DNA from 3 places in the Peribacillus sp. TH14 genome. Region 3 is predicted to be linked to each of the others. Evidence: riboswitches for the same ligand, from Rfam matches in the RefSeq annotation. Region 3 holds a riboswitch; each other region holds the start of a gene.
The links. A riboswitch is a leader RNA that binds a small molecule or an ion and turns the genes downstream of it on or off. The one in region 3 is predicted to bind cyclic di-AMP.

Region 1 (5,298 bases), 2.5 Mb from region 3:
GCGTTAAAAGCAATTCAAGAGGAGTTCTCTAAAGTTAGACCAAATGGCATAATATTAGAAGGACTTTTATTATTTTTAGAAAAAAACGAAAAACGAAATACCATGTGTTCTAAGCTTATCATTTTAATGAAGGATTATTTGACAAAAAATTAAAGATTTTTCTGAAGAGGCATACTGCCTCTTCTTTTATTTAAACCTTTTTCTAAATAACTCCTATATAAATTTCTTCACATGATTATGATTAAATTTCAAAATTGATGATTAGGAAAGAGTAGGAAGAAGGTAACTTTTTATATGAGGTTGAGGTCAGAAAAGGAAAAAGGAAAGTTAATTATTATGGAAATGATAAGTTTGAAAGAAGTCTAGAAGCTTAATTAAATGGCAAGTTTCGTCGATTGATGTAGGGAAGACTATGATGGTTTTGGTCCAGAAGAGTTTTATAGGCGCAGTTTAATGCATTTCCCCATGGTCAGTCTAGGCGCTGGTTTTTTTGGCGTGCCATCGACTCAAATTCAAGCTTTCCTAATCTGAAAATCCTAACTCAGTCAGGGTTGAAGAATGTGAAGGCGGGGCATCTGTATTGAAACAAAAGTGCCGCTTGAGGTAGATAAGTATGGAGGGAATTATAGCAAATCGCCAATGCGAATCAACGTCTTTATGCATCATCTTTCTATATTAACTTCAAATTAGGGAGACAAAGTATTATTTAATATTAATGTGTTTTTTTTGTTTTATTCATTCCTTATTTCTGCAATTGTTTCCAAAATAAGATAAAATATAGAGTGATATTTCATTTATTGCAGGAGGAACACATATGGTGTACCAGGTCAGATTGTTAAAGGGCATTTTAGAGCCTCATAGGAGTCGTTATCAGCTGCAAAATGCAGAAGCAGTCACACGACTTGGATGGAAATTACTATTATTATATTTTCTTAGTTTCATAGTTTTTGCTGTGGAAGGATATTTTGGCGTTGGATCGGAATCGTTTTCCAAAGAAATTATGAAGATGGATTCTAGTGAATTTGAAATGGGAAAGTTGTTGATAGTAGGCGGCAATATAATAGCAGGTCTATTTTACCCTACCATATACTTATTTTTATCATCTCTATTCTTTTGGATTGTTATAGATATCCCATACATAAAATTAGTAATCGTTCAAATGATTATTCTTGGTTTGCAATTATTAGAAAAGGTGTTTCTAATCCCTATATTAGTATTAATGGATATCGGAAACGATGCAAATCCTTTTTCATTGGGAGTTATCAGTCAGTACTTTCTCAGAAGTGATTACTTTATTCACTTTTTCAGTGAAATCACCATTTTTCAATTTCTGATTATTGCTCTGCAATATTTCTATTTAAAGGAATTTTCAGAACGGAATAATTATTTGGTGCTTTTAATGATTGTTCTATTCTATCTGGCCACGTGGTTTGTTAAAGCCTTTTTAGCGTACATCCAAGTGGGCGTATTTGTATAAGGTGGGTGAAAACAATGAAAAAATGGAAAATTGCAGCCGTATCAGTGGCATCGGCTGCGTTAATAACCGTTAACTTTTACCTTATTGAAAAGAAAGAAAGCAAAGTAGAACGAACTGTTTTTGTCGAAAACTGGACAAAGGTAAAAAAAGATACAATTACGGATACTATTCAAACAAAAGGGGTAGTTAAACCTGTAGAAGAGTATGATATCTATTTCGATACCAAGAAAAATGATTTTCAGAAATTCCTTGTAAAAGAGGGAGATGAGGTAACGGCTGGATCTTCGTTGTTTGAATATACTACACCCGAACTTGATGCTCTCAAAGGAAATCTAGAAGCGGAAAAAACTGCCGCTGAGGGTGAAATGGTGGGGATTAATGATTACATTGATAAGTTGAAAGCTTATCAAGGAAGTTTGACAAGTAATTCTAATAAAGCAGTAATCGATAATTCGATAGAAAAGAGCTTAAATATTGATATAACAACTACCTCTTCAGACTTGATTGAAAGTAATATTGAGCAAGAAATGTACAAGCTGGAACTTGAAAAAAACCGCTTGGAAGAAAAGGTTGTTATGCTGGATGCTCAATTAAGTTCAATTGAGGAGCAAAAAGTCGCGGTTGAGACGGCGAGTGAGGCTGATGGTGTTGTAAAAAATATCAATAAAAACCTGAATAATCCCATTATATCCATTGTTTCAACAAATGTGGCAATTGAAGGGGATTTCTCTGAAGAGGAGATGAAAAAAGCTGAAGTGGGCATGACTATAAAGGCAAGTTCCCCTGATTTAAAAAAGGCGTTGAACGGAACAATAGGTCGTATACATTCTTATCCAGAAGAGGAGCCATCACTAAAAAAAGATAACAGATTTCCATTTCAGGCATTGATTGAGCCAGGAGATGAAGAAACTAAACCTTTGTTGGTAGGGTCAAAAGTCAATCTTACTGTAATAACCAATGAGAAAGCGGGTGTACCCTCTATCCCTGTAGAGGCAGTACATCATAAAAAACAGCCGCATGTCTACAAATTGACTAAAAAAGGCTATGTGGATAAACACTATATTACAAAAGGGCTTAAAGCAGAAGGAAAGCAAGAACTCATAAAGGGACCGGCGGTAGGTGATGTTATTCTAATAGAACCGAATAGGATTGTGAAAAATCATTCTTATTTTGTTACTCCAATTCAGTTTGAGAAGGTGAAATCTGCTAGTTATAAAAAATTCACCACTCGGGAAAAGGTGAGGTATATATTACTGGGTATGTTAGAAAAATAATCCATTTTTTCATTATTCGAGAGAGGGGATATATCAATCAGTTTTATTGTTATTTATATATCCATATAACAAAATTAAGCAAAATAGAGAATGTGTTATTATAGGTAAAATAGTCACTAATACAGAATATTCAGACATTTGCAAAGGTTTTTTCTTAAAGGGACAAGAAAAAATATTTACAGAATAACATTTTTAGTATAATATTTTATTATTAAGTATTCGCTTAATCTTATTACAAGAACGGGGGACCCATTTTTGCGGATTTTTTTCGCTAGGGGTGAATTCAGAAATGAAAGGGCTTTTGTGTTTCCAATTCCTAACCCGACAGCTAACCTCGTCAGCGTCTTTAAGGGAACATGTGTGAATATTCACGCCTATAGGAAATCGACACATGAAGTGTCTTTTTTTTCGGCGTAAAGATAGAGTTTTTCAATAAAAGAAAAATTACTTTCTTTCTATTAGTATCTTGTTTCCCTTACCGAGACAAAATGTTTTTGCTTTAAAGACTTTATGGAAGGTGAGGAAAGTAAATGAAGAAATTTAAATTAAGTTTAGCTAGCCAAATTTTTATTGGTTTAATTCTAGGGATTATTGTTGGTGCCATTTTTTATGGTAATGCGACAGCCCAAAACTTTTTACAACCATTCGGAGACATTTTCCTACGAATGATTAAAATGATTGTAGTACCAATCATTGTGTCAAGTCTTATCGTTGCAGTTGCGGGTGTAGGTGATTTAAAAGCAGTAGGTAAACTAGGAGCTAAATCACTTTCATACTTTGTGGTGGTAACAATGATAGCGATTGCTGTTGGTCTAGTTTCCGCGAATATTATCCAGCCTGGTGCTGGTGTAAATATGAACAATCTAGAACAAACTGATATTTCTACCTATGTTGATACAGCAGAAACTAAGCAGCATGAATCTTTTGTGGATACAATTGTTCACATTGTGCCATCCAATCCAATTAAAGCTATGGTAGAAGGCGATATGCTAGCAATCATTTTCTTCTCTGTTTTGTTTGGACTTAGTATTGCGGCTATCGGTGAAAAAGGTAAACCTGTATTCCGTTTCTTCCAAGGTGCAGCAGAAGGAATGTTCTACTTAACTAATATGGTCATGAAATTTGCTCCTATCGGGGTATTTGCACTAATCGGTGTGACCATCTCCAAGTTCGGTTTGGAATCTTTAATTCCATTAGGTAAGTTAGCGCTTTCTGTATACGGAACAATGATTTTCTTTGTAATTGTCGTTCTGGGTCTTATTGCAAAATTTGTAGGGTTCAATATCTTTACGTTGATTAAGCTTCTAAAAGAGGAATTAATTCTTGCGTTCTCGACAGCAAGTTCAGAGGCAGTTCTTCCGAGAATCATGGAAAAAATGGAGAAAGCGGGATGTCCGAAGCATATTGCTACGTTTGTTATTCCGACAGGATACTCTTTTAACCTTGATGGTTCTACATTATATCAAGCGTTAGCAGCTATCTTCATCGCTCAAATGTATGGGATTGATTTAAGCGCTTATGAACAAATTACACTAATGTTAGTGTTAATGATCACATCTAAGGGGATTGCAGGTGTACCTGGTGTATCTTTCGTAGTTCTTTTAGCGACATTAGGAACAGTTGGTATTCCAATTGAAGGTTTAGCATTTATTGCTGGTATTGACCGTATTCTTGATATGGGCCGTACAGTAGTAAACGTTATTGGTAATTCACTTGCAGCAATCGTTATCTCAAAATGGGAAGGTCAATTCAACCCTCCTGCCAATAATGAAAAACTAGAACAAGTTTCTTAATATAAAAAAACCAGAGTGATATGTCACTCTGGTCAGTTTGTAGACAAAAGGGGTTCGGAATGTTTTAATTCCGGACCCCTTTTGAAATTCCCTTTGAATTTTGCTCAAGAATAAGAGATTGGGCCTCTACGAGCCCACTTTATTAAGCCATTCTTGGACCTTGCCATGTCCAATTGGCTATCTTCTTTAAATTCATGGCAGCGAAAGTAAGCATCGCCTGCATCGACAATTTTTTAAGTCCCCTTAAAGTAGTCCAACGCATACCATGCTTTTCTTTTGCATCTGCGAATACACGCTCTATTGTTTCTTTACGTTTCGCATATATAGGTTTTACATCCTTGTGATGACGCAGATGATCTGCTTCTTCCATATAATTTTGCCAGATATGGCGTGTCACCACTTTTTGATTGTCTTTGCTTACTGTACACTGTGATAAAAATGAGCATGTCGCACAAGTGTGTTTGGGTGATTTGTACTCGCGATAGCCCTCTTTATTTGTTGTTGAGTACTTTAAAATCTCGCCCGATGGGCAGAGATAACAATCAAAATGTTCATCGTAAACATAGTCATGCTTGCGAAAGAACCCTTCTTTTGTTCGTGGACGTGTATAGGGTAAAGCTGGTGTGATTTCTTTCCCAAAAAGGTAGCTTGTAATGGCTGGTGTTTTGTAAGTCTGCATCTGCGGCAACAGCTTCAGGTTTTCCAACTTTCTCAATCACTTGTTCAACAAGAGGCTCTAAGATATGACTATCAT
Region 2 (5,298 bases), 3.3 Mb from region 3:
CAACCACATAAACTAAATAACCAAATGTTGAGATGAGTAGAATAACGATTCCCTTTTTCAAGTTTCCCGATTTACTCTCTTTTGATTCTTTATCTTCCAGTGAGGTCAACACGATTCCAATGATAATAAATACTAAAGCCAGTACGCCTAAAATAACTGCTTTTAGTGTAGACCATTCGTGAAAAACTATGACTCCAAATAAAGTAGTAGAAATCAGCTGTAATCCCGTTGAAATCGGCATTGTTTTAGAAACACCCATTAAATCAATGCTTTTGAGCTGATTAGCTTGTCCAACAGCCCAAAAAAGTCCTGAAACAAACCCCACACCAAAAACTAGAGGTGACAACTTGATATCCGCGAAAAAATAAACCCCAATAGAAAAAATCAAAGCCCCAATCGTTGTACCGAGCGTTTGACTATAGGGACCACCACCAAGTTTCACATTAAATAAAACGATACTTCCCCAGAATAGTGCCGGTAAGAGAGCTAATAATATATCCATCTTCAACCCCCACATATGTATGTTCAAAACATTAAATCAGGAAATTTTATTTTGTCTTTTTTTAATATGTTCTCATTAAGGAAATTGAGCCATGGTAATTTTATCAATGAAAACTTCTTAGATTTTGATCATCTAATAACCAATTAATCTAATGAATGATAATGATAAATTCAAAAGGATAGACAAATTCAGCTTCAGAAATATTGTCCAACATAAAAAGGATTGCCAGCGGTAACCCTCTTTTCTCAATATAGAGCGTAAATTGAAGAAAGAGCAAACCCAGTTAAGGTTTGCTCTAAGACTGACTGTAGGCAAAAGTGTTTATTTCTAATTGTTAAAACAAAGTTCATTGGAGCGGAAGGTGCAAGACTCCTGCGGGAAAAGCGTGTCCAAGGGAGACCCCACAGGCGCAAAGGCGCCGAGGAGGCTCCCTGACCGCCCGCGGAAAGCTTAGTGCCCTACGTTCCAATCAACGTTCGAATTTTTACAACCCCTCAAAAAAACTGTAGACAAACCCTGTTAAGGTTTGCTCTTTCGGTAGAGAATACAGCAAAGTAAGGCTGTCTGTGAAATCACTTGTTATATATTTTTATTTCTTCAAATGATAAGGTACTGTCGTAATAACTACATTTCTTCTATAAAGTAAGTAGGCACGGATCAGTAAACTAGATTGGTTATGAAGAATATTGTGCCAGCCTTTCTTCGGAATAAATTGTGGAATGATTACAGTAACCTTATAGTTAGATTCCCTCGCTTTATGTTCAACTGTATCTACAAATTTAGTTAATGGCTGAATGATACTTCTGTAATAAGAGTTCAGTGTGACGAGTCTAACATCTGGTTGCCACTTCTTCCATTTTTCTTCGAATTTTTTTTCATCTTCTCTTTCAAAAGCAACATAAACGGCAATAACCTGATGTGCTGAAAGAGATTTAGCATAATTTAAGGAGTTCTCAACCACATGCGTTATACCAGCCACAGGTACAATAATAATATTCCCTTCTATTGGTAATATAGGCTCACAAGTTGTAATCCTAAGTTGGTCACCAACTGCTTCATAATGCTTTCTAATTCGATGAAAAATAACAATGATGATAGGTAAAAAAATCAAAACAGGCCAAACCTGAGTAAATTTGGTTAAAAAGAATATCATCGTGACGATAAAGCTAATAATGGCACCAATTGAATTAATGGTTAATTTCATCATCCATCCTTTTGGCTTTTCGCGAATCCATTTAACAATCATCCCGGACTGAGACAACGTAAATGGAATAAATACCCCTACCGCATAAAGTGGAATAAGATTTTCTGTATGTCCTCCAAATGCGATTATTAAGATGATTGATGCAAGTCCTAGTATGATAATTCCATTGGAATATCCTAATCGGTCTCCTCTAATTGTAAACGCCCTTGGTATGAATTTATCCTTTGCAAGATTTACCGCAAGCAAAGGGAAAGCAGAATAGCCAGTGTTGGCAGCAAGAATTAATATTAATGCTGTCGTTCCTTGGATAAAGAAATACATAAAGTTGCGTCCAAATATCTCTTCAGCAATTTGTGAAACAACAGTTACCTCTGCGCTAGGAACAATGCTTAAATAATAGGCTAAGAATACAATACCCGTAAATAACACAGCAAGTAAGGAACCCATTGCTATTAATGTTTTTGCAGCATTATTAGGCGCTGGATTTTTAAAGTTTGGAATCGCATTGGAAATCGCTTCAACTCCTGTTAATGCAGAGCTACCTGATGCAAAAGCTCTTAGAAGTATAAATAAACTGATCCCTGCTACTGGTGTTCCGATTGATGCATGTAAGTCAGGGGAAACTTCACCAGTCAAAATTTTGTATACACCTACACCAATCAGAATGAATAACGCTAAAACGAAAAGATACACTGGATAGGCTAATACGGAAGCCGACTCTGTTACCCCTCTTAGGTTAAGGATGGTAAGAAGAATTACAAAAATTATAGCAATAACGACATTATATGAATGTAGGCTGGGAAAAGCAGATGTGATGGCATCTGTACCCGCAGAAACACTTACAGCCACAGTTAGGATATAGTCGACTAACAAAGATCCTCCAGCTATCAGCCCAGGATTTACACCCAAATTGTTTTTTGAAACCACGTATGCTCCCCCGCCATGAGGATAAGCAAAGATAATTTGTCTATAGGACAAGATTAAAGCCATTAACAGAATCAATACACCAATGGCGATAGGAATGGAATACCAAAATGCTGCGGCACCCACTGTAATTAAAACAATTAAAATTTGTTCCGGGCCATATGCAACGGAAGACAAAGCATCAGAAGATAATATGGCCAAAGCTTTTGTTTTGTTAAGCTTTTGGTCACCTAATGCAGTAGATTTTAGAGGCCGGCCTATTAAGAACCTCTTTATAGAAGATAACACTAGAAATCACCGCCATTTTTCAAATTAAGTTTATTTTGCCCAGTTATATGAAAAAAACTTTACGAAAAAAACAAGAATAAAATAGAAAAATGCCCACAAGTCATAGTTAAATAGACCTGCAGACATCATTTTTTTGTCTCACAAGCTCCACCTTCCTTCTCATATAACGCTTACGAGGTTAGCTGTCGGATTCGGACCTTTGAGTAGCCCTACCTAGAAAGGATTCACCCCTTGGATTGTAAAACAATCCTAATAACGGTTCCCCCGTACCATAAGGTTTCAGCGATTTAGAAATATGAAACTGTTGATATCATACTCCCGTGATTCGGAAAAGTAAATGAAAAATTTGCAAACAAAAAGAATAATTTTTTCTTAGAGAGGTTATGTTGTTAACGAATACTTCATTAGTGATTAAGACGCATGGTACCAAGAAAGGATAGAAGAGAATTACATGCCAAAAAAAAATGATAACCCAATAATATCTGATGAATTTTTAGATCAAGTGGTTAAAGAAATTAACGAACAATATGGTGGTCCTACAATGGAAAAAAATGATCCGCACCAAAATAGAGATAGGGAAGAACGAAGCTGAATACATCTCTTATTTATTAACAAAAGGAAATTTCTTTCTGAATATCCCAAAAAAAAACTCTGGATTCCTCTCACCCAGAGTTTTTTCACACTAGACACCTTTAATTCCTCACCTGTTTATTACCAGTAAATTAGGAACTACCATTTGTACTTCTCTCCTCTTTGTGGTTTCTTATCAGCTCAAAATACGCTCTCACGATTTGTAATTTTTCTATACTCAACTTATAGAGAAAACTTTATTTTTAGTTGAGTACGAATGGAAATCTAGTAATCTCCCCTCACCCTTTAGGACTCGTATATTCATTATGATTAACTAATTAAAAATTATGTGCTCTTTCTTTTAACAACTTGTCCAAACCAATATAGCTTATTCTCATAGAATGATTACAAGAAATTATTATTACCGAAAGGAGAGAAAGAACATTGAGTGAAACTGATGAAGTTTTATATGATACTCCAATGGTCCCAAATGGAAAACTAATTTCTGGCCATACAAAGGAGTTTCAAAAAGATGTACTTGGCTTTCTTACCCGTTTATCAAAAGAATATGGAGACGTTGCAAAATTTCGTTTTGGACCTTTCCAAAATGTTTACCTCATTTCAAATCCGGATTTAATAAAGCAGATACTTGTAACGAAACAAAAATCCTTCGTCAAATCAAAGGACAGCAATGCTATAAAACCACTCGTTGGTGATGGACTTCTTACTAGCGAAAAAGACGTTCACATGCGCCAGAGAAGGCTTATTCAACCCTCTTTCAAAAAGTCCCATATTAGCAATTATGCCCAGGATATGATTGATATAACAATGGACTATATTTCAACTTGGGAAAATGAGAAAGAACGGATTATTACGAAAGATATGATGAATATCGCCCTTGGGATAATAAGCAGGACCATGTTCAGCATGGATTTCAAAGATGGGTATGATGTGGTCGGAGAACCGATGGAAGCAGCCTTGAAAATTTCCGTCAAAAGGATGAGAACACTTCTTCAATTACCCTTATGGGTTCCAACTAAAAGCAACCGTGAATATAAAAATGCGATACAAAGACTTGATAAAGTGATTTATAGCATTATCGAAAAACGTAGGGAAGATGCAGAAAGACATGAAGATATGCTTGGAATTTTAATGGAGGCTCGAGATGATGAGGACGGCTTAGGTATGTCAAACCAGCAAGTACGCGATGAACTAATGACCATCTTCATTGCCGGTCACGAAACGACGGCAAATACGCTTTCCTGGGCCATATACTTTCTTTCACAGAATCCAGAAGTGGAAACTAAACTTTTCAATGAAATAGATAGAGTAATAGGCAACCGTACTCCTACGCCTGACGATTTCATGAAATTAACATACACACAAAATATTATCAGGGAATCACTTCGCATATACCCGCCAGTCTATATCATTTCACGGGAAGTGGAGGAGAATGTGAAAATAGGGGGGTATCATTTTAAAAAAGGCGATATGTTTTTGCTAAGTCCATATGTGGTGCAGCACAAGCCGGAGTATTTTGATAATCCAGATTCTTTTATTCCTGAGAGATTTGAAAACAACTATTTGAAAACTTTACCTACGTATGCTTACTTTCCGTTTAGCGGGGGACCAAGAGTTTGTATTGGTAATTATTTTTCATTGATGGAAGCTGTGCTTGTCCTAGCGTGTATTGCTCAACGATATAGAATTAGGCTAGCACCGGACCATCATGAAGTAAAACCAATTACAACACTTACACTCAGACCAAAGCGTGGATTGCGCATGATAGTAGAAGAAAGAAATGAAGAAG
Region 3 (5,298 bases):
TAATTCTATAAAATAGGTCTTCACGAAATAGCTTTTCTTCAACCAATTTTTCTAAAGGGCGATTTGTTGCAGCAATCACTCGAACATTAAGTTTTTTTGGGTAAAGCGAACCTACAGGCTCAAATTCTTTCTCCTGAAGGACCCTTAATAACTTGACTTGCATTTGCTGAGGCATATCACCAATTTCGTCAAGGAAAACAGTTCCACCATCAGCAAATTGAAACTTTCCAATTTTACCTCCCTTTTTTGCCCCTGTAAAGGCACCATCTTCATACCCGAAAAGTTCAGATTCTAACAAGTGTTCCGGAATTGAACTACAATTTATTTTCACTAGTGGTTTGTCGCTTCTCCCACTTAACTGATGAATGCTATGTGCTATTATTTCCTTGCCTGTACCGCTTTCTCCTCTAATTAGTACAGAGATATCACCTCTAGCCACCCTTTTCACACGTTCTTTTAACTGTTGTATTTTTTGTGAATTGCCAATTAAATTGTGTAAGGAATACTTTACTCCATTTGTAACATCACTTTCATTTCTGTAAAAATTATGTTTTGTCAGTATCTCCTTAATGTGGCTATTCATTTTATTCCAGTCATCAAGATCACGAAACATTATTGTCCCAATCGCACCAATTATTTCCTCATTTTCGATGATAGGAATGCGATTAGCGATAACAAAATCACCACGAAGAAAATGTATATCAGCGATTTCCGATTTACCTATTTGCACTACTAGGTGTAGCCTTGTATTTTCAATTATATTCGTCACATGTTCACCAATCACTGAGTCGCGTTCAACATTTAAAAATTCACAATATTTATTGCTAATATATTGAATTTTCCCATTACTATCGACAATTACAATTCCATAATATGTACTTTCAAATACCATATCTAATAGTTTATTATTGGAGAATTGTCCAGTCTTCATCATAAGTCTCCTTTACCTAGAATCCTTTACCATATAATACCACGCATTATATTCAATACATATTTACGAAGTGAAAATGTTTCAAAAAAGACTGCGAAATAAAGTGTTCATTAAAAAGAAATCGATGGAGATATTTTATACCCTCACTAGCGTAATCAATCGGATTATAACGATCTGAGTATGCCATTTCCGAAAAATAAATAAGTATACTAAAAGACTTTAATCCTTCCAGTTTATATTTTAGGGAAGCCATACTCTAATATGTTTGTCAAATAGGTTTGGAAAATGAGATCACATACGTAAATAATCAAAAGACCTATTTAGTATTTGAAACAGAGTAATAAGCCAAAAAAAGGATAATGGTAAAAAACTATTCTTTTTTTCGTGGTTATCCTCTGCTTTCTCTCATAAATGAAAGTTTACGCTGCTGTCCCGATACTTGAATAGAAAAAAGCTCTGTAAAGGTTCCTCTTAACAGAGCTTACCGACATATTAAAGTATTTTTACCAAGTCTTTTCTAGCACTCAAGCAAATACTCTCACCTAGATAATCCATTTGCTCCTCATCAGATAGGTTAACAACAATCTCCTGAGAGCCTGATACACACTATACCACTCTTTTTGAACCAACAAAATGGACCTTTTTTAATTTAGCCTCAAACGTAATTCTATTAGGCTGAAAGCGACTTTGGGTAATGTTTAAGTGTCGAAGATGATACTCAGTCACTCCCTTGTTTTGAAAAAACTTTAGAGCATACTCATGTATATTCCTCCCTAAATCAGCTCGACGTTTTTCAGGAATTAGATAATAGATTTAGATAATAGATTTACATAACCAATCTCATTGCCTCTGACTGTCGTATTGTAAGCTTCAATTGACCAATTGGTATGCCATTTTCTACCACTATCACAAAATCATCGGGTATTTTCCAAGGAATAAACTTTAACACACTGTAAGTCTAAATTACACGATAGAAGAAAAAAATGAAAAAAGGGAACTGTTATGGCTGAAAATCAATCAAGTTTACCTTGAAAAATGTAGGAACTATCCGATATATAAAAATAATTAAGTGTTTATATTGAGAACAATAATGGTGGTGTGTGCTCAGTATGGAAATTATCGAAAAATATCGAAAAATGTCGAAAAAAGTCTTATATTCCCGAATTTTCTTTAAATAATTATTGTAAGCGCTTCATTTTAATGTTACATTATTGATTCATCCCTTAAAAATAAGGAAGAAAGGAAGTATTTTATAATCACTGAATAGAACTACATAGATTAAAAAAGGAGGATGAAATTGGTAAAAGAGGAAGCGTAAATGGGGATTTACACCACACACATATCTCAAAGATTACCAAACTTTATATCAAACTTGCGATTTTAAAAAGATTTTAAATGTCTCATGTATTAATATCATTTGAATCATCGTATTTTCAATGAGCCCACTCTAAAAAAGAGGATAAATTTTTATAATCGTAGAGAAAGATGGCGTGCCCCTAAATCCTATAATAAATATTTACAGATTAATATTTTTATTATAAGTTGGTTCTCTTAATCTTATTAATAGAACGGGGAAACCATTTTGCTGATATTTTCCGCTAGGGGTGAATTCAGAGATGATAGGGTATTTGTGTTTCCAATTCCTAACCCGACAGCTAACCTCGTCAGAGTCTAAAGGGAACATGTATGAATAGTCACGCCAATAGGAATCGACAAATGAAGTGTCTTTTCTTTCGGTATAAAGACAGAATTTTCAAAAAATAAAATTCACTTTCTTTCTATTTAATAACTTGTATCCCTTACGAGACAAAATGTTTTTACATCAAAGAACTTATGGAATGTGAGGAAAGTAAATGAAGAAAATTAAATTAAGTTTAGCTAGCCAAATATTCATTGGATTAATTCTAGGGATTATTGTTGGTGCCATTTTTTATGGTAATGAGACTGCCCAAGGCTATTTACAACCATTGGGAGATATGTTCTTACGCATGATTAAAATGATTGTTGTACCAATCATTGTTTCAAGTCTGATTGTTGCCGTTGCAGGGGTAGGCGATTTGAAATCAGTAGGTAAAATTGGTGCCAAATCACTTTTATACTTTGTGGTAGTAACGCAAATAGCAATTCTTGTTGGTCTGGTTTCCGCTAATTTACTTCAGCCGGGCGCTGGTATAAACATGAACCAGCTTGAACAAACAGATATATCCAGTTATGTAGATACAGCAGAAACTAAGCAGCATGAATCTTTTGTAGATACAATTGTTCACATCGTACCATCGAATCCGATTAAAGCGATGGTAGAAGGCGATATGCTAGCCATTATTTTCTTCTCTGTATTATTTGGCGTTAGTATTGCCGCAATTGGAGAAAAAGGTAAACCGGTATTTCGATTCTTCCAAGGTACGGCAGAAGGGATGTTCTACTTAACCAACTTGATTATGAAATTCGCTCCAGTCGGTGTATTTGCACTAATAGGGGTAACAATCTCTAAATTCGGTTTGGCGTCATTAATTCCTTTAGGTAAGTTAGCGCTTTCAGTATATGGAACAATGCTTTTCTTTGTACTTGTCGTTCTTGGAATTATTGCTAAAGTAGTAGGGTTTGGTATTTTTAAATTGATTAAGCTTCTAAAAGAAGAGTTAATTTTAGCATTTTCAACAGCTAGTTCGGAATCCGTCCTCCCAAAAATCATGGAAAAAATGGAGAAGGCCGGATGTCCAAAACATATTGCATCATTCGTAATTCCGACAGGCTACTCTTTCAACCTTGATGGTTCTACGTTATATCAAGCATTAGCAGCCATTTTCATTGCTCAAATGTATGGAATTGATTTGAGCATCATGCAGCAAATTACCTTAATGCTAGTGTTGATGATTACATCTAAAGGAATTGCAGGTGTACCAGGTGTCTCCTTCGTCGTCCTTTTGGCAACACTAGGCACCGTCGGTATTCCAATTGAAGGCTTAGCATTTATTGCTGGTATTGACCGTATTCTTGATATGGGTCGTACGGCAGTGAATGTTGTAGGTAATGCACTTGCAGCAATCGTTATTTCTAAATGGGAAGGTCAATTCCACCCTCCTGCCAATAATAAAAATCTAGAACAAGTATCTTAATATTAAAATCCAGAGTAGTGTGTCACTCTGGATTTTTTTGGTGTAGTTTTCTGTTTACCTTCACGTCAGATCATTCCTTCCTGCTTCCAAATTTAGTGACTTTCATTTTGTCTCAGTCAGAAGTCTTAAACATGAAAATGCCAGATTGCCAGATGTTCAATTACCATTTACTTTCTTTTAAGGCTTTACTTCCTTCGTTAATCTCGTATGAAAAAATTCAATAAAGGTATTATCGTAAAGGAAACCTTTTCTTTAAATGGATGAGATGAGAGTGATATTGTTTCTTCCTCACAGGACTAATACTTGCCTTGCTCATTAAGTATTAGGTGATTTTGTTTGTCTTGCATTTTAAACTTCATATCAGGGCTTCCTCCTTAAGGTTTTGAGTTAGAATGGTATCTACACTCATATCTTACTGAGGAGCTCTATTTTTTTCAAAATCAAAAAATAGCTATCTACAGGAATGCTAACCTGCCCCGATAGTTCCATAATAAAAAAGATTACCTTAGCCATTATTGAAGTAAAGTAACTGGTAGTTGAGTAAAAAAATAAGAGCTGTCGAAACAGCTCTTCGCATAAATCTTTCGCCTATGCTTACTTTTTCAAAACAGGAATCCATATTTCACTTCTAAATGTTGGTGAGGTTACATCTTTTTTTTCGTTCCAAAGGATTTCTGGACCTTCTATTTGTTCATAGTTAGAGGATTGAAACCATTCGGAATAAATACGTCCCCATACATTTTGCAGTGTTTCAGGAAAAGGTCCGACTGCTTCGAATACCGCCCATATATATGCATCAACTTCAAGCAGTGTTAAGTTATCTGGGCACTCCCTCGTTGAGGCTACGCCTATATAATGATCAAGCTCCCCTTTTTCCTCCAACCTGCCTTCGGAAAAGTTCGCAGATACACTAAGCAGTCCTAATGGGCTGACATTCGATAGTTTTTGTTGCAATTTGTAGCTGAAGTCGCTGGATCTTCACCCATTCGGCGTGTGCAAAATTCGTGCATCTCGCTCCAGGGGGCGGCAAAAAAAGACCCATTTTACCGGATCTGCACTAAGTTTCTTTCTCTTTGATGGAAGGTTGCTAGATGTGAGGCACCTAATTGCTGCAACATTTTCTTGTTCTCTGCAACATATTTTCCCAGATCATCTGGATAGTGTGAATCTGAAGAAAGGGTAATCGGAATACCTTCGTTAACAATTGTCGTTAGAAAATCAATGGATGGGCACATATCTTTGGCCGGATAG

Region 1: another riboswitch for cyclic di-AMP. It lies ahead of JFU50_RS08535 (cation:dicarboxylate symporter family transporter); the one in region 3 lies ahead of JFU50_RS20870 (cation:dicarboxylate symporter family transporter).
Region 2: another riboswitch for cyclic di-AMP. It lies ahead of JFU50_RS04925 (APC family permease); the one in region 3 lies ahead of JFU50_RS20870 (cation:dicarboxylate symporter family transporter).

What each region holds. Positions count from the first base shown of each region.
Region 1 is NZ_JAEKEK010000001.1:1,761,485-1,766,782, reverse strand. It holds gene JFU50_RS08550 (TetR/AcrR family transcriptional regulator) at 1-153, shown strand, start outside; gene JFU50_RS08545 (hypothetical protein) at 815-1,477, shown strand; gene JFU50_RS08540 (efflux RND transporter periplasmic adaptor subunit) at 1,492-2,751, shown strand; cyclic di-AMP (ydaO/yuaA leader) riboswitch at 2,962-3,109, shown strand; gene JFU50_RS08535 (cation:dicarboxylate symporter family transporter) at 3,282-4,544, shown strand; partial or broken gene JFU50_RS08530 (IS1182 family transposase) at 4,687-5,298, opposite strand, start outside.
Region 2 is NZ_JAEKEK010000001.1:979,151-984,448, forward strand. It holds gene JFU50_RS04920 (RhaT/GlcU family sugar-proton symporter) at 1-502, opposite strand, end outside; gene JFU50_RS04925 (APC family permease) at 1,092-2,918, opposite strand; cyclic di-AMP (ydaO/yuaA leader) riboswitch at 3,070-3,213, opposite strand; gene JFU50_RS04930 (hypothetical protein) at 3,370-3,510, shown strand; gene JFU50_RS04935 (cytochrome P450) at 3,933-5,298, shown strand, end outside.
Region 3 is NZ_JAEKEK010000001.1:4,270,913-4,276,210, reverse strand. It holds gene JFU50_RS20875 (sigma-54 interaction domain-containing protein) at 1-931, opposite strand, end outside; cyclic di-AMP (ydaO/yuaA leader) riboswitch at 2,470-2,617, shown strand; gene JFU50_RS20870 (cation:dicarboxylate symporter family transporter) at 2,785-4,047, shown strand; partial or broken gene JFU50_RS20865 (GyrI-like domain-containing protein) at 4,642-4,995, opposite strand; gene JFU50_RS20860 (histidinol phosphate phosphatase domain-containing protein) at 5,091-5,298, opposite strand, start outside.